Regions from separate parts of the Janthinobacterium sp. 1_2014MBL_MicDiv genome, predicted to be linked through region 4. Evidence: predicted binding sites of a transcription regulator. Region 4 holds the regulator's gene; each other region holds the start of a gene.
The links. Region 4 encodes sigma-54, which starts transcription at its own class of promoters, with help from an activator protein. Its sites were predicted from a motif close to TGGCANGNAANCTGCTTT; they were not measured.
Positions count from the first base shown of each region.

Region 1: YQ44_RS08845 (urease accessory protein UreD) is a predicted target of sigma-54. The motif match lies at 2,427-2,444, and genes of this name have one in related genera.
Region 2: YQ44_RS23595 (TorF family putative porin) is a predicted target of sigma-54. The motif match lies at 2,438-2,455, and genes of this name have one in related genera.
Region 3: YQ44_RS07775 (EDSAP-1 family PEP-CTERM protein) is a predicted target of sigma-54. The motif match lies at 2,279-2,296, and genes of this name have one in related genera.

Region 1 is NZ_CP011319.1:1,986,425-1,990,835, reverse strand. It holds gene ureC (urease subunit alpha) at 1-789, opposite strand, end outside; gene YQ44_RS08855 (urease subunit beta) at 791-1,120, opposite strand; gene YQ44_RS08850 (urease subunit gamma) at 1,211-1,513, opposite strand; gene YQ44_RS08845 (urease accessory protein UreD) at 1,530-2,396, opposite strand; gene YQ44_RS08840 (EAL domain-containing response regulator) at 2,548-4,411, opposite strand, start outside.
Region 2 is NZ_CP011319.1:5,450,945-5,455,355, forward strand. It holds gene YQ44_RS23585 (ammonium transporter) at 1-1,231, opposite strand, end outside; gene YQ44_RS23590 (P-II family nitrogen regulator) at 1,243-1,581, opposite strand; gene YQ44_RS23595 (TorF family putative porin) at 1,593-2,357, opposite strand; gene YQ44_RS23600 (accessory factor UbiK family protein) at 2,628-2,876, shown strand; gene YQ44_RS23605 (YifB family Mg chelatase-like AAA ATPase) at 2,988-4,411, shown strand, end outside.
Region 3 is NZ_CP011319.1:1,744,095-1,748,505, reverse strand. It holds gene YQ44_RS07785 (hypothetical protein) at 1-120, opposite strand, end outside; gene YQ44_RS28740 (hypothetical protein) at 250-387, opposite strand; gene YQ44_RS28735 (hypothetical protein) at 609-782, opposite strand; gene YQ44_RS07780 (glycosyltransferase) at 949-2,181, shown strand; gene YQ44_RS07775 (EDSAP-1 family PEP-CTERM protein) at 2,369-3,352, shown strand; gene YQ44_RS07770 (EDSAP-1 family PEP-CTERM protein) at 3,494-4,411, shown strand, end outside.
Region 4 is NZ_CP011319.1:5,656,837-5,661,247, reverse strand. It holds gene lptC (LPS export ABC transporter periplasmic protein LptC) at 1-42, shown strand, start outside; gene lptA (lipopolysaccharide transport periplasmic protein LptA) at 68-661, shown strand; gene lptB (LPS export ABC transporter ATP-binding protein) at 661-1,416, shown strand; gene YQ44_RS24505 (RNA polymerase factor sigma-54) at 1,421-2,899, shown strand; gene hpf (ribosome hibernation-promoting factor, HPF/YfiA family) at 2,969-3,331, shown strand; gene YQ44_RS24495 (enoyl-CoA hydratase/isomerase family protein) at 3,486-4,411, shown strand, end outside.

The DNA of each region.
Region 1 (4,411 bases), 2.8 Mb from region 4:
GAAGGCGGCCAGCGTGTGCTCGAGGAAGCCGCCTTCGTTCAACGTGTCGCTGTGCAGCGCCACCTGGATATCCATGCGCTCGGCCACCGACAGGCAGTTGTCGATGGCGGCCGGCGTGCTGCCCCAGTCCTCGTGCAGTTTGAGGCCGATGGCGCCCGCGCGCACCTGCTCTTCCAGGGGCAGCGGCAGGCTGACATTGCCCTTGCCCATGAAGCCCAGGTTCATCGGAAAGGCGTCGGCGGCCGCCAGCATGGCGTGCAGATGCCATGGCCCCGGCGTGCAGGTGGTGGCGGCCGTGCCGACGGCCGGTCCCGTGCCGCCACCGAGCATGGTGGTGACGCCGCTCATCAGCGCCTCCTCGATCTGCTGCGGGCAGATGAAGTGGATGTGCGTGTCGACGCCGCCGGCCGTGACGATCATGCCTTCGCCGGCGATGATCTCCGTGGCGCCGCCGATGGCCAGGGTGACGCCGGGCTGGATGTCCGGATTGCCCGCCTTGCCGATGCCGAAGATCAGGCCATTTTTCAGGCCGATGTCGGCTTTCACGATGCCCCAGTGGTCGAGGATGACGGCATTCGTGATGACGGTGTCCATCACCTCGGCCGCGCAGCGCTGCGACTGGCCCATGCCGTCGCGGATCACCTTGCCGCCACCGAACTTCACTTCTTCGCCGTAGATGGCGTAGTCATGCTCGATCTCGATGAACAGCTCCGTATCGGCCAGGCGGATGCGGTCGCCTGTGGTGGGGCCGAACATCTCGGCATACGCGCTGCGGGGAATGCTGGCCATCTCAATCCTTTCCCGGTGGGGTGTCCTGCAGTTCGCCCATCACTTCGCCATTGAAGCCGAAGACCTTGCGCTCGCCCGCCAGCGCCACCAGCTCCACCGTGCGCTGCTGGCCCGGCTCGAAGCGCACGGCGGTACCGGCCGTGATATTGAGGCGCATGCCATACGCGCGCCAGCGCTCGAACGACAGCGCCGGGTTGACTTCGAAAAAGTGAAAATGCGAGCCGACCTGGATCGGCCGGTCGCCCCGGTTGGCCACCACCACGGTGGCCGTGGCGCGGCCCGCATTCAGGCTGATTTCGCCCTCTTCCAATCTGTACTCGCCTGGGGTCATGTGGGACTCCTTCAAAGATCGCAACGCTTGCCGGCCGGTCGCCGGCGCAAAACAGCCATGGCGCGGATGGCGCCCTGGCCGGTCAGAAAACTACGGTATCGGGTGATGCACGGTCACCAGCTTGCTGCCGTCGGGGAAAGTCGCTTCCACCTGGATGTCGGGGATCATCTCGGCGATGCCGTCCATGACGTCGGCGCGCGCGAGTATCCTTGTGCCGTCCGACATCAGCTGCGCCACCGACTTGCCATCGCGCGCGCCCTCCATGATGGCGGCGCTGATCAGCGCCACCGCTTCCGGGTAATTGAGCTTCAGGCCGCGCGCCAGGCGCCGCTCGGCCAGCAATGCGGCCGTGAAGATCAGCAGCTTGTCCTTTTCGCGGGGAGTCAGGTCCATGTCTTTCCTTTCATCGTCAGGTATTCCAGCTGCGCGGAACAACAGCGTCGCGCCCCAGCAAGGCGGGCCGCAGCAGCTGCCAGGCGGCCAGCATGATGTGGCGCGCCGCCTCGCTGTCGTCGCACAGCAGGCGCACCACCACCAGCGATTTCATCTGCGTGGCGCCAAACGCGGCGCCGGCCGGCACCTTGATCTCGCGCAAGGCGGCCAGCACAGCGGGGACAAGCGGCGGGCCGACGCCGATCAGGGTGGCGCACACGCTGTGGCCGGCCAGGCCCAGCGGGCTGGCCATCAGCGCGCCGCCGGCGGCCAGCACGCCCTGCTCCCACCACAGCAGCTTGCCGCCGCGGCGTATCTGCACGTGCTGGGCGATGCTGCCGGTGTTGAACGTTTCGCCCGAGGCGCTGCGGCCCAGGCAGACGATGTCGCAGCCGATGTAGCTGGCGTCCGTCGCCAGCTCCACTTCATGGCGCAGGCGCACGCAAGCCTGGTCGAAGAAGATGCTTTCCTGCGGCAGCCACTCGATGGCCGCGCCGGCGCCGACGCGCAGCGCGACGTGCTGGCCCGAGACGTGGCCGTTGGCGCGGTACCATTTGGCGGCGCCCGGCGACGTCAGGAAGGCATGCGCGCCGTCGCCCACCGTGGCGTTCACGGCCAGCTGGTCGCCGCCCACGACGCCGCCGGGCGGATGGATGATGATGGCGTGGCAGACGCCTTCGCCTTCCGGATACAGCGGCTTTTGCACGCGTAGGGGGCCGCTGTGGGTGCGCTCGACGAGGCGGCTGACGCCGGCGTCCAGCGCAAAGCCCAGGCGCAAACGTGCCTGCCAGGCGCTGTGCGCGCTGGCCTCATGGGGCGTGGCTGGAGAGGTGCTGTCTGGCATGCGGGGCGATCGCGTAAATAAGCAATGACCTAAGCAGGATATGTGCCAGCTTCAAGAGAAGGAATGGTGAGAATGCTGCACCGTCCTGCGGCAGCCGCACCGCAATGGTGCGGCCGGCGCACCGCGGCGCATGCAGGGCGCGGCGGCGTGCTTACGCCACGTCGAGCACGCGCCGTTCGCGCAGCAGCGCCGTGAAGGGCGCGGCGGCCAGCGGGCGGCTGAAATAATAGCCCTGCATTTCGTCGCAGCCGTGCTCCGTCAGGAAATCGACCTGCGCGCGCGTTTCCACGCCTTCGGCGATGACGCGCATGTCGAGGTTGTGCGCCAGCGAGATGACGGAGCGGGCGATGGCCGCGTCGCTGCTGCTGGTGGTGACGTCGTCGACGAAGGATTTGTCGATTTTCAGCACGTCAATGGGAAAGCGCTTCAGGTAGCCCAGGCTGGAATAGCCGGTGCCGAAATCGTCGAGCGAAATGCCGACGCCGATATCCTTCAGGCGCGTGAGGGCCGCCACGGCCTTGTCCGGATCGCCCATCACCGTGCTTTCCGTGATTTCGATGCCCAGGCAGGCCGGCGCGATGCCGTACTTGCGCAGGGTCGCCTCGACGAACGGCACCGTGCGGTCCTGCGCAAACTGCTTGCCGGACAGGTTGACGGCCACCTTGATGCTGCCCAGGCCCGCGTCGTGCCAGCTGCGGATCTGCGCGCAGACGCTTTCCAGCACCCATTCGCCGATGGCCGTGATCGAGCCGTATTCCTCGGCCAGCGCGATGAACAGGCCGGGCGGCACCTTGCCCAATACCGGATTGTCCCAGCGCAGCAGCGCTTCCGCGCCCAGCATGGCGCCCGTGCGCAGACACATCTGCGGCTGGTAGTGCACCTCGAATTCATCGCGGCCGATGGCGCCGCGCAGCTGCTGCTGCATGGCCAGGCGGGCGCGGATATCGCTGCCCATGCGCTCCGTGAAGAAGGCGTAGTGGTCGCGCCCCATTTCCTTGGCGCGCACCAGCGCCGTGTCGGCGTGGCGCAGCAGGTCGTCGAGGCTGTCGCCGTCGGCCGGACACAGGGCGATGCCGATGCTGGTGGTCAGGGCCAGGCGCTCGCCGTCGACGCTGAGCTCCCCGCGCAGGCCGGCCAGGATGGTTTGCGCCAGCGCAAGCGTACGCCCCAGCAGGGCGTCGTCCTGCAGCAGGATCTGGAATTCGTCGCCGCCCTGGCGCGCCACCGTGTCGCCTTCGCGCACGCAGCCCGTCAGGAAGCGCGCCACCACCTGCAGCGCCTTGTCGCCCACGGCCTGGCCGTGCGAGTCGTTGATGTTCTTGAAGCGGTCCAGGTCCAGGCACATCAGCACCACCTGCTGGCCGTCGCGCACGGCGTTCACGCGCGCCTGTTCGAAGCGCTCGCGCATCAGCACGCGGTTCGGCAAGCCCGTCAGCGCGTCGTGGTAGGACAGGAAATCGATCAGGTGCTGCTCGGCCTTGCGCTCGCTGATGTCGAGGAAGACGCCCACGTAATTGACGACGGCGCCGTCCGGGCCATGCACGGTGGAGACGCTGAGCAGGCAGGGATAGGTGTCGCCGCTCTTGCGCCGCGTCTGCACCTCGCCCGACCAGCAGCCGCTGCTGCGCAGTCCCTGGCGCATGGCCAGCAGCACGGCTTCGCCCGTGTACTGCGCGTGCAGGCGCATGATGTCGGTGCCCAGCACTTCCTGCGCCGTATAGCCGGTGATGCGCGTAAACGCGGGATTCGAGGTGACGATGACGCCGGCCGGATCGGTGATCAGGATGGCGTCCTGGGTGGCTTCGAAGACCTGGCCGGACAGGCGCAGCAATTCCTCGTTGGCGCGGCGGATCTGCACTTCGCGCGCCAGCGTGCTGGCCACCTGTTCCAGCTCCGCCGTGCGTTCGGCCACGCGGCGTTCCAGGTTGGCGCGCTCCTGCGCCAGCTGCAGCTGCGCCCGTCCCAGGCGCACGTGGGCGTCGGTGCGGGCGAGGATTTCCTCGGCCTGGAACGGC
Region 2 (4,411 bases), 210 kb from region 4:
CGAGCGAATCGTCGGCACCGATCAGGCGTTTCAAGCCATTCACGCCCCACAGGCAGACGATACCGGCGAGCAAGCCGATGACCAGGCCGCCCATCGGGCCGACGAAGCCGGCCGCCGGGGTAATGGCCACCAGGCCGGCAACGGCGCCGGACGCGCCGCCGAGCATGGAAGGCTTGCCCTTGGTAATCCACTCGCCAAACACCCACGACAGGGTGGCGGCAGCCGTGGCCAGCATGGTATTGACGAAGGCCAGAGCCGCCACGTCGCCCGCTTCCATCGAGGAACCGGCATTGAAACCGAACCAGCCCACCCACAGCAGGGACGCGCCGATCATGGTCATCGTCAGCGAATGCGGCGCCATCGATTCACGGCCGTAGCCGACGCGCTTGCCGATCATGATGGCGCCCACCAGGCCGGCGATAGCGGCATTGATGTGCACCACGGTGCCGCCGGCGAAGTCCAGCGCGCCTTTTTGCCAGATCCAGCCAGCCTTGGCCGCTTCGGTGGCTGCCGTCGCCGCATCGGTGATCAGGTCAGGGCCGGTCCAGAACCAGACCATGTGCGCCGCTGGCAGGTAGGCAAACGTGAACCACAGTACGACGAAGGCCAGCACGGCGGAAAACTTGGCGCGTTCGGCAAAGGCACCGACGATCAGCGAGCAGGTAATCGCGGCAAACGTGCCCTGGAAGGCGACAAACACGAACTCGGGAATGACGACGCCCTTGCTGAAGGTGGCGGCGGCGGCAAACGTGCCCTTGGCCGGATCCCAGATGCCATTCAGGAAGAGACGGTCGAAGCCGCCGAAGAAGGCGGTTTTCTCCGTGAAGGCGACCGAATAGCCATAAATGCACCACAGCACCACCACCAGGGAAAACACCATGAACACTTGCATCAATACCGACAGCATGTTCTTCGAGCGCACCAGGCCGCCGTAGAACAGGGCCAGACCTGGGATCGTCATCAGGATCACCAGCACGGTGCAGATCATCATGAAACTGGTGTCGCCCTTGTTGGCGACGGGCGCCGGCGCGGCAGCCGCTGGGGCAGGAGCGGCGGCGGCTGGCGCGGCAGCCGGCACGGCGGCATCGGGCGCCGGCGTCGCGGCAGGCGTGGCAACAGCGGCCGTCACGGCTTCCGGCTTGGCCGGGGCATCGGCAAAACTGGGCGCGGCAACCCCAAACGCACACAGACAGGCTAACCCAGCTAACAATGTTGTTATATTTTTACGCATCAATATTCCCCTTAGAGCGCTTCGTTGCCGGTTTCACCGGTCCGGATGCGGATGACCTGTTCCAGGTTGTACACAAAAATCTTGCCATCGCCGATTTTACCGGTGCGCGCGGCGCCCTCGATGGCTTCGATGGCCTGGTCGACAATGGCGTCGTCGACCGCCGCTTCGATTTTGGTTTTTGGCAGGAAATCAACCACATACTCGGCGCCACGGTACAGTTCCGTATGGCCTTTCTGACGGCCGAACCCCTTCACTTCGGTGACGGTAATCCCTTGCACATTGATAGCCGACAAGGCTTCGCGCACTTCGTCCAGTTTGAACGGTTTAATGATTGCAGTAATCATTTTCATGGCAGTCTCGCTTAAAAGGTTTTGGAAACAGTCAATACGAGGCCCGTTTTCGCCAGATTCTTGCCATTGGGCGCCAGCGAAGCGATGTTGGCCTTCACGGCAGCCAGCGACACGGTCGCCATGCCGAAGTCCTTGGTCACGCCGATCTTGTAATCGCTATAGCTGAGGGAATTGTTGTGCTCGACCTTTTGCCGGCCCACGTGCAGGTTCAGCATGTAGCCATCATGCACTTCCACGTTGGCGCCCAGGTCCAGGTAACCGCTATTCTTGCTGTCGGCCACGCCGAACAGATTCGTCGTCGAATGCGAGTACTTGATATATAGCGGGCCATAACCGAGCTGGCCGTACAGTTCGAAGGTATTCGCATTCGTGCTCAGGCCGTTCGAGGGATAGAAGTAATACAGGCCGCCCACGTCATACGTGAAATCCTTGCTGAGTTCGCCGCGCTTGCCGCCGTAGATATCCCATTCCAGATCCGTATCGCCGCCGCCATCCTTGATCCATTTGATGCTCGACAACCAGGTGCCCACGTACAGGCCAGTCGGATTGTGCGTATAGTCGGCGCCGCCGCTGACGGCAGGTTTCAGGCGGCTTTGCGACAGACCACGGTAACGGTAATCGCTGGTCAGCGCCACGTTGTAGCTGACCACGTTGTCGGGCACAGCTTCGGCGGCGGGCGCCGCTGCCGCTTCCTGCGCCATCGCGCTGCCGCACACGGCGGTCATGGCCAGTGTCAACGCTGCTGCTAAAGTCATGTTCTTGGACAGATTCTTCATGGCGATTCCCTTTTATTGAACTTTTAAAGCGGTTGAGGTTTAAAATCTTGGCTGGAGATCACAAAGCGTTCATCCATGCTTTAGCAGAATACGTGCCAGCTCCATTGCCACCTTGACAGGTGCGTTTCCGTCCATACATACCCTGCAAGCCCCTGGGCATGCGGGAACGGGCGGCTAAAGCATTGTGAATTTGCCCAGTTTCGCACCAGATTAACGCCGCTGTGCACCGCAATGGTGCGATGCACAGGCCGCACCATAAAAGGACTGACCATGGACATGAATACCTTCTTTAACGACTTGCAAGGCAAGATCCATCAAGCCATCGAAAACTCGCCGGCCAAGGATATCGAGAAGAACGTGAAATCGATGATGACCCAGGGCTTCGCCCGCCTGGATCTCGTCACGCGCGAGGAATTCGATATCCAGGCCCAGGTCCTGGCCAAGACCCGCGCCAAGCTCGATGCACTGGAATTGCGCCTGATCGAACTGGAAACGCGCCTGAACGATCCAAAAGCGTAAATCGCCGCACGCAAGGCGCCGTAATCGGCGTTCTTGCTGGCATAGCGCAAGCCGCACGCCGTTTCAAGGACTAGACTGATCCTGCCCGCGCCCGCGCTACAGGGGGATCTGATGAGTCTGGCAGTCCTGAAAAGCCGTGCCCTGGCCGGCATGGAAGCGCCCGAGGTAAGTGTCGAAGTCCATCTTGCCAATGGCTTGCCGTCCTTTACGATCGTCGGCTTGCCGGATACGGAAGTGAAGGAATCGCGCGACCGCGTACGTGCCGCGCTGCAAAACTGCGGTTTTGACATGCCGGCGCGGCGCATCACGGCCAACCTGGCCCCGGCGGATCTGCCCAAGGAATCGGGCCGTTTCGACCTGCCCATCGCGCTAGGCATTCTGGCCGCCTCCGGCCAATTGCCGGGCGACCAATTACACCACTATGAATTCGCTGGCGAACTGTCGCTGTCAGGACAGCTACGTCCCATCCGGGGCGCGCTGGCCATGACGTTTGCCATGCAACGCGACAAGACCGGCGTGCCGCGCGCCTTCATCTTGCCGCACGCGAACGCGGACGAGGCGGCGCTCGTCCGCGATGCCGGCATCTACCCAGCCCACACCCTGCTCGAGGTATGCGCGCATTTTGCCGCGCGCGCCAGCCATACGCCCCTGCAGCGCCACCAGCCCATGCCGGCTGCACCCGCTTTCCTGTATCCGGACTTTGCCGATGTGCAGGGACAACAGCAAGCGCGGCGCGCGCTGGAAGTGGCTGCCGCTGGCGGCCACAACGTCCTGATGGTGGGTCCGCCTGGTGCAGGCAAGACCATGCTGGCCAGCCGTTTTCCCGGCATGCTGCCACCGATGAGCGACGAAGAGGCGCTGGAATCGGCCGCCGTGCATTCGCTGGGCGGCAATTTTAAAGTGGAACACTGGAAACGGCGCCCCTATCGTGCGCCCCATCAGACGGCTTCCGGCGTGGCCTTGGTGGGCGGAGGCAATGTTCCGCGGCCCGGCGAAATTTCGCTGGCGCACTGCGGCGTGCTCTTCCTCGATGAAATTGCCGAATTCGACCGCAAAGTGCTCGACGTGCTGCGCCAGCCCATGGAATCGGGCGTCATCACCATTTCGCGCGCGGCCCGCCAAGCCGATTTTCCCGCCCGCTTCCAGCTGATCGCCGCCATGAACCCGTGTCCCTGCGGTTATCTGGGCCACGCATCCGGCCGCTGCCGGTGCACGCCGGACGCTGTGCTGCGCTACCACGGCCGCTTGTCCGGACCGCTACTCGACCGTATCGACTTGCAGATTGAAGTGGCGGCCATGCCGCCGGCGTCGCTGGGCAGGCAAGCCGGTGCTGGCGAAGGCACGCAACAAATCGCCACGCGCGTGGCGGCGGCGTCGGCCCTGCAATTGGCGCGCCAGGGCAAATTGAACCAGCGGCTGAACAACGTGGAAATCGAACAGCATTGCCAGCTGGAACAACATGGCGAGCGGCTGCTGCACAGTGCCATGTTGCACCTGCACTGGTCGGCACGCACTTATCACCGGGTGCTGCGCGT
Region 3 (4,411 bases), 2.5 Mb from region 4:
CAGGCCGGACAGGCGCTTGGCATTGCGGGCAACGCAAGCGCTCGGGCGCTCGGTCTTGATGCCGCGTGCAACTTGCTCCAGCGCGTCATATTCATCGGTCGTTAATTTCTCGTTCTTCATTACTTTTCCATAAAAGGCCAGGTGTTCGGCCCCCATGGTACGCGCCCCGCTGCGCATCGGCAACAGGCAACGTGAATCTGCCACCGCCCGCGCAGCGAACGGATGGCTGAAACACGGGCTGGCTGACGCTTATTTGTAGGTGCGCAGCAGCAACCACGCCAGGCCGCAACCGGCCACGGCGCCTGCCACCGCGAGCGCCATCAGGTTCTTGCCGGTAATCGCGGGCCGCCTGCCCAGGTAAATTTTGTTATGCAAGGAATTGCCCATGATGGTCTCCTGTACAAGAATTTTTATGATGTCTCATTATAAGAACAGAATCGTGACGGCCGCATGACACACAGCAGTTAGCACGCATTTTGTATCCACTCGGCAACATTTATTGGCTTTTTTGTTGTTTAAATGGCGTGGCGATACCGCCGCGCGCGCATTCCATTTCCGACTGGAAATAAAGGGCGTGGCGGCAGGTGCGCCGGCACGCCGCCTGTCGCTCACCCCATCTTGACGGGTGGCGCTGGCGGCGTCGGCTCCTCGACCGGCACGGGATCGATGTGCGGCGGCGGCTCCAGCGGCGGCGTAAGCGGATCGCCTTCGGGCGGCGGCGGCATATCGGGTTCTGGCGTGCTGTGCGCGCGCCGCGGAATATCGCGGGATAGTGGGTGCATGGCGGACCTCCTTTACGCTCACTCTAGCCGATGACGGGAAAGCCTGGCGCCCAGCAGCCACGCCTGGCCACGCGCGGCGGGAACCAAACGCCGGTTCGCCACTCCAACCTTGCAGGCATCCGGCAGGCAAAACTGCATCACGGGAGACGACGCAAGAGCCCATCCAATGACGCGCACAAAAATTCTTTTCATGGCCGAGGCAGTGACCCTGGCCCATATCGGCCGCCCACTGAGCCTGGCGCAAGGCTTGGACGAGGATGCGTACGACGTGCACTTTGCCTGCGCGGACGGATATGACTTCTGCTTCAGGCAAGCCGCGTTGCGACGCTGGCGCATCGACAGCATACCTTCACAGCAATTTCTGCAGGCGCTGGCCAAAGGCAAGCCCGTCTATACAGAAAGCACGCTGCTGCAATACGTGGCAGACGATCTGCGCCTGCTCGACACCGTGCAGCCCGACCTCGTCATCGGCGACTTTCGCCTGTCGCTGTCCGTCAGTGCGCGCCTGCAGCGCATTCCCTACATGACCGTCAGCAATGCCTACTGGAGTCCCCACGTGCGCCAGCATTACACGGTGCCCAGCCTGCCCCTCACCAGCGTGCTGCCCATCTGGCTGGCCAACCCCCTGTTCCGCCTGATCCGCCCGCTGGCCTTCGCCTCGCACGCCGTGCCCCTGAACCGCGTGCGCCGCCACCACGGCCTGCCATCGCTGGGCAGCGACCTGCGCCGCACCTATACGGATGCCGACCGCACCTTGTACGCGGACATCCCGCAACTGTTTGCGCCGCAGGCCATGCCGCCCACGCACGACTACCTGGGCGCCGTCATCTGGGCCCCGCCGCTCGAGCTGCCGGACTGGTGGCAGCGCGCGGAGCTGAGCAGTGGACGCCCCATCATCTACGTCACCCTGGGCAGTTCCGGCCAGGGCCAGCTGCTGCCGCGCGTGCTGCGCGCGCTGGCCCCCCTGCCCGTCACCGTGCTGGCGGCCACGGCCGGCACCATCCGCGTCGATGCCGTGCCGCCCAACGCCTTTGTCGCCCCCTTCCTGCCCGGCGATGCGGCCGCCCGCCGCGCCAGCCTGGTCATTTGCAACGGCGGCAGCCCCACCAGCCAGCAGGCGCTGACGGCGGGCGTGCCCGTGATCGGCATCGCCGGCAATCTCGACCAGTTCCTGAACATGCATGGCATCGTCGGCGCCGGCGCCGGCCTGCTGCTGCGCGCCGACCGCTTCCAGGAAACGGCCTTGCGCCATGCGGCCACGCGGATGCTGGACGATGCCCAGGCCAGGCTGGCGGCGCGGCAACTGGCGGCCGCCTTCCAGGCTTGCCCGCCGGCGCCGCGCCTGCTGGCCAACATCCGGGCCCTGCTGGCCCCGGCTCCCCACGGCGGCCAGCCCTGACGGCCGCCGTCGGCTTTTCTTACAGCGCCTGCGCCAACACCTGCACCACGTCAACAAAAGCCGGCCAAGTCATTGATTTTAAAAGAATCTCATGCATTGGCATGGAAGTCGCTTGGTACTGGCCATGAGCACCTGCCGACAGGGCTCAGGCAAGACTTCCCCAACCACATGATGTGAGGTGATCCAAATGAAATTATCCCAACTGAAACTGCTCCCGGCCGCGGCGGCACTGGCCATGCTGTGCGCCGCCGGTAGCGCCCAGGCGGGCGGCTACGGCTACTCCTACAACAACATCTTCGGCCTGCAGATCGCCGCCGCCACGGGCTCGATCACGGCCCTGAACAGCACCACCATCTCGCGCAGCACGGCCACCCTGAATGGCGTGAGCGTCATCCAGGGCGGTCCCGGCACACTCGATTCGCCGCGCGCCACGGTCGGCGCCGTCACCAAGGGCGAGAACGACTTCACGCAGCAAGGCCCGTCGGGCAACTATTCGCGCGGCGATGCGCAAATCGTCAGCACGCAATTCCCCTCGTTCCCGCCCGGCTCCACTTCCACGCAAGCCGTCAACGTGGCCGAAGTCCACCTGGACGACCCCTCCGGAACGGCCGACGCTTCCGGGCGCAACGGCTCGACCACAGGTTTCTCGGTCAACTTCGTCGTCGGCTCGCCAACGGCAACCCTGAGCTTTGACTTCCTGTCCTCGCCCTTCATGCAGGTCTTCTTGCAAAACAATGTCGGCCCCCTGTCCACGGCGACGGCCAACCTGGTGGTCACCTTCACCATCACCGACTCGACTGGCGCGACGGTCTTCAACTGGACACCCGACGGCGTGGTCGGCTCGGGCATCTCGGGCGGCACGGAATCGGCCGACGATGCCAACCTGAACACCAGCCTGGCGACCAACTTCCTGACGCGCGGCAATCTGTTCACCTATGACCCCACCGGCTGCGGCACACCCACGGGCACGGGCGTAGGCACGGGCTGCGGCGGCAACTTCAGCGCCGTCAGCAATGCCTTAAGCGCCGGCAACTACACGCTGACCCTGAACGCGGTGGAAAGCGTGGACCTCGTGAAACAGCAAGCGGCACCGGAACCGGGCACCTTGGCCCTGCTGGGCCTGGGCCTGGCTGGATTGGGCTATGCCAGCCGCCGCAAGGTCAGCGCCTGAAGCAGCTAACAGGGGGACTCACAGGCGAGGGTAGTCTCCTCGCCTTTTTTATGCGGCAAGCCTGTCGGTTTTCCTTACAGCCTGGCGCCGCCTGCACAGCCGCCGCCATGCCGCCGTCCGAGCAGGAGATGAGGATTTTTCATGAGCATTTTTTCTTGTAACCGCCTTCCCGCGGCGCTGCTGGCCATGCTGTTGCTGGCGGCTAGCGACGCAGCCCACGCCGCGGCATATGGCTATGCGTACACGAGCGTCTTTGGCCTGGTGATCAGCAATCCCACGGGTTCCACCACCTTGCTGAGCAACATCGACCTGTCGCGCACCACGGCCACCCTGAATGGCAGCAGCGTCATCCACGGCGGCAGCAACGAGATTGACGCACCGCAAGCGGCGCGCGGCGCCGTCAGCAAAGGGCAAAACGATTTCACGCAGCAAGGCATGGGCAACGCCTCGTATGCGCGCGGCGATGCGCAGATCGTCACGTCGCAGATCCCACCCTTTCCACCGGGGTCGACAAGCACGCATACGGTCAATGCGGCGGAAACCTTCCTGACGGGCAGCGGCAACGCCGACGCGTCGGGGCGCAATGGCTCCACCACGGCCATGGCCGTCAACTTCGTCGTCGGCGAACCGGGCGCGACCTTGGCCTTCAACTTCCAGGCCCTGCCCTTCATGCAGCTGTACCTGGATGCCCTGGCCGGCACGGGATCGGCCGCCAGCACGAATATGGCGCTCACCTTCAGCATCATCGACGGCAATGGCCAGATCGTCTTCAACTGGGCGCCCGACGGCAGCCTCGGCTCGGGCATCCTCGGCGGCACCGAACTGGCCGACGATGCCAGCCTGAATACGGGCTACGCCCAGGCGCCGCTGACCAGCGGCAACGTGTTCACCTACGATCCGACCGGCTGCGGCACGCCCACCGGCACGGGCATCGGCACCAGCTGCGGCGGCCAGTTTGGCGCCGTCACGAATCTGCTGGCGGCAGGCAGCTACACGCTGGTATTGAACATGCTCAACAGTTCCGAACTGGCGTATGTGCGCCACGCCACGCCGATGCCG
Region 4 (4,411 bases):
GTCCTCCCGCCGAAACCGCGCCCGGCCGCGGCGGCACACTGACAGAATGAAACAAGGAAACCATAATATGAAGAACATCTTGCTGTTGACTCTATTGTCGACCGTCTGCTCGCTGGGCGTGATGGGTGCGGCGCATGCCGAGAAGGCCGATTCCGAGAAGGAAGCCGTCATCACGGCCCAGCGCGGCCAGATGGATGACATCAAGCAAGTCCGTACTCTGACGGGCGACGTGGTGCTGGTGAAGGGCACCTTGACCATGAAGGCGGGGCGGGCCCTGATCACGGAAGACCCGCAAGGCTACCAGTTCATCACCTTCTGGGCCGATCCGGGCAAGCTGGCCACCTTCCGCCAGAAGCGCGATGGCGCGGGCGACCTGTGGGTCGAAGGCGAAGCGGAGCGCGTGGAATACGATAACAAGACGGAAGTGGTGAAACTGTTTTCCAAGGCCAAGCTGACGCGCCTGGAAGGCACGAAAATCACCGATGTGGCCAATGGCGCCTTCATTTCATATGACAGCCGCAACGAAGTGTTCAAGATGGAAAACAGTGACAGCGGCACCAGCGCCCCGGGCGCCGGTAGCGTGCGCATGGTGATCCAGCCGAAGACCAAGGCACCCGCGGCGGAGAAAGCGCCGGCGGCGCCCGCGCCAGGAAAGAAATAATGGAAAATACACGTTGCGGCAGTACCCTGATCGTCCGCGGGCTGCAAAAGACCTATGGCAAGCGGCAAGTCGTGCATGATGTTTCGCTGCAAGTCGAATGCGGTGAAGTGGTGGGTCTGCTGGGGCCGAACGGCGCCGGCAAGACCACCTCGTTCTACATGATCGTCGGCCTGGTGCCGTCGGATGGCGGTACCATCGATATCAGCGGCGTGGATATTTCCAGGCTGCCGATCCACCGCCGCGCGCAGATGGGCCTGTCCTATCTGCCGCAGGAAGCGTCCGTTTTCCGCAAGCTGACGGTGGAAGACAATATCCGCGCCGTGCTGGAAATCCAGACCGTCGAAGGCCGTCCGTTGACGAAGGCCGAGATCGAGGAGCGCCTGGATAAATTGCTGGCCGACTTGCAGATTGAAAAGCTGCGCGAGAACCAGGCCCTGTCGCTGTCGGGCGGCGAGCGCCGCCGCGTGGAAATCGCCCGTGCGCTGGCCACGGACCCGCGTTTCGTGCTGCTCGACGAACCGTTCGCCGGCGTCGACCCGATCGCCGTGATCGAAATCCAGCGCATCGTGCGTTTCTTGAAGGAGCGCAATATCGGTGTGCTGATCACCGACCATAATGTACGCGAGACGCTGGGTATCTGCGACCGTGCCTACATCATCAACCAGGGCTCGGTGCTGGCGTCGGGACGCCCCGACGACATCATCGCGAACGAGTCGGTACGCCGGGTCTATCTGGGCGAACACTTCCGCATGTGAGCCAATGAAACAATCATTGCAGCTGCGCACCTCGCAGCACTTGGCACTGACGCCGCAGTTGCAGCAATCGATACGCCTGTTGCAATTGTCTACCCTGGAATTGCACCAGGAGCTAGAGCAGCTGTTGACGGACAATCCCCTGCTCGAGCGTCTCGACGATCCGCTCGACCGCTCGTTGCGCCTGCTGTCCGATGGCGCCTTGAGTTCGACGGCCGCGCCGGCCGAGGCACCGCCCCAGCCACCGAGCCAGGAGGCGCCCGCCGCGCCGGCCGAAGCGGATGGGTTTGACGGCGAGGCGGGCGAGAGTCCGGCCGCCATGGATGGCGGCGACAGCGACTGGAGCGAAGCGAGCCGTGGCAAGGCGCCCGACGACGAAGATGCCCGTCCGCAACTCGAAGCCCATCACTGCACCTTGCGCGAACACCTGATGGAGCAGATGCGCGTGACGGTGCTCGAATTGCGCGACCGCGCGCTGGTCGAGCTGATCATCGACGCCCTCGACGACAATGGCTACCTGGAAGAGTCGCTCGACGACATCCTGGCGCGCCTGCCGGCGGAGCTGGACATCGACGCCGACGAGCTGCGCACGGCACTGGCGCTGCTGCAAAGCTTCGATCCGCCAGGCGTGGGGGCGCGCAACGCCTCCGAATGCCTGGCGCTGCAAATCAAGCGTTTGCCGCATATCGCCCTGGTGACGCGCCGCATGGCCATCGTCATCGTGGAAAAGCACCTGGCCTGGTTTGCCCAGCGCGATTTCAACAAGCTGAAAAAAGCCCTCGATTGCGACGACGAAGACTTGCGCGAGGCGCAGACCGTGATTCGCCTGTGCAATCCGCACCCGGGCGCCGTGTTCGCTTCCGACGTTTCCGACTACGTGGTGCCGGACGTGGTTGTCAAGCGCGCGCGCAATGGCTGGCAGGTGACGCTGAACAATGACGTCATGCCGCGCCTGCGCGTCAATGCCATGTATGCCAACCTGCTCAAGCAGGGCAAGGGCGAAGGCGCCATGGGTGCACAGTTGCAGGAAGCCAAGTGGCTGATCAAGAATATGCGCCAGCGCTTCGACACGATCCTGCGCGTGGCGCAGGCGATAGTAGAAAGACAAAAGAACTTTTTCTCGCATGGGGCCGTTGCCATGCGCCCCCTTGTGCTCCGTGAAATAGCTGATACACTGGGTTTACACGAGAGTACTATCTCGCGGGTAACAACTCAAAAGTACATGCTGACCCCGCACGGCATGTTCGAGTTGAAATATTTCTTTGGTAGCCACGTCGCCACCGAAGCGGGGGGCGAAGCGTCATCGACGGCGATACGGGCATTGATCGTGCAACTGACAGGAGCAGAAGACCCTAAAAATCCTTTATCCGACAGTAAGATTGCGGACATGCTGGGAGAACAAGGCATGGTGATTGCGCGACGTACTGTTGCCAAATACCGGGAAGCGTTGAAAATTCCGCCAGTGAGTCTGCGTAAGTGCTTGTAGTTTTTTCGGTTCCTCTGCGGGCCGGATACGATGGATACCGCACGAACCCGATCATCTTTAGGAGTGTGTATGAATCTCACCATCAGCGGACATCATCTCGAAGTGACACCAGCCATTCGTGAATACGTACAAACGAAGCTGGAGCGCGTGAAACGTCATTTCGATCACGTTATCGATATCGCCGTGATTCTGACCGTGGACAACCTCAAAGAGAAAGAAAAGCGTCAAAAGGCCGAAGTCAACCTGCGTCTGAGTGGCAAGACCGTCTATGTGGAAAGCCTGGCGCAAGACCTGTATGCCGCGATCGATACCCTGATCGACAAGCTGGACCGGCAAGTGATGAAATACAAAAGCAAAGTGCAAGGGCACGGTAAAGAGGCGATCAAGCATCTGCCAGACAACTCAGAGGATGAAGCCGTCGTCGCCGTCTAAGGCCACCCGCTTCTCGCAGTTGTGATCAACTAAGGGCGCACATCTTGCGCCCTTTTTTGCGCCCGTCACCCTTGCGCACGGATCGCCTGGCCGAACGCAAGGTTGCTCCTGCAGGCGCTAGAATGTTGGCACTTTCACTTCTTGCCTGCCTGCCATGAGCGACTTCGTCCACACCTCCATCCGCAACCGCACCGCGCACATCGTGCTCGACCGCCCGAAAGCCTTGAATTCCCTGTCGCTGGAGATGGTGCGCACCATGAGTGCCGCCTTGCTGGCCTGGCGCGACGATCCGCAGGTGGACGCCGTGGTGATACGCTCGAGCAGCGAAAAAGCCCTGTGCGCCGGCGGCGACATCCGCTTCTTTTACGATGCGGGCCGGGCCACGCCGCAGGGTGGCAGTGCATTGCTGGAAGATTTCTTTACAGAAGAATATGCTTTAAATCATTTAATCCATTTCTATCCGAAACCGTATATCGCCGTGATGGATGGCGTGGTGATGGGCGGCGGCATGGGCGTGGCGCAGGCCGGCCCCGGCAACCGCTTGCGCATCGTGACGGGCCGCACGCGCATGGCCATGCCAGAAGTCAATATTGGCCTGTTCCCCGATGTGGGCGGCAGCTATTTCCTGTCGCGCCTGCCTGGCCAGCTGGGTCTGTACCTGGGCTTGACGGGCCTGACCATCGGCGCGGCCGATGCGCTGTATACAGGGCTGGCCGATGTGTATCTGCCGGAGACGGCCATGGAGGCGCTGGCGGCCCTGTTCGAGTCGACGCCCGGTGAAGGCTTGCCGGTGGCCATCAAGGCCCTGGCGGCGCCATTCCAGGCGCAGGCTGGCGTCTCTGTGCTGGCGGCCGCGCGCACGGCGCTGGACCGCCATTTCAGTGCCGCTTCCGTGGCGGCCATCATGGCATCGCTGGCGCAGGATGACAGTGCGTTCGCGGCCAAGGCGCTGGCGGCAATGCGTTTGCGCTCGCCGCTGATGATGTCGGTCACCCTGGAATTACTGCAGCGCGGCGCACACCTGGGCGTGGCCGATTGCCTGCGCATGGAGCGCACGCAGGTGCGCCACAATTTTGCGCA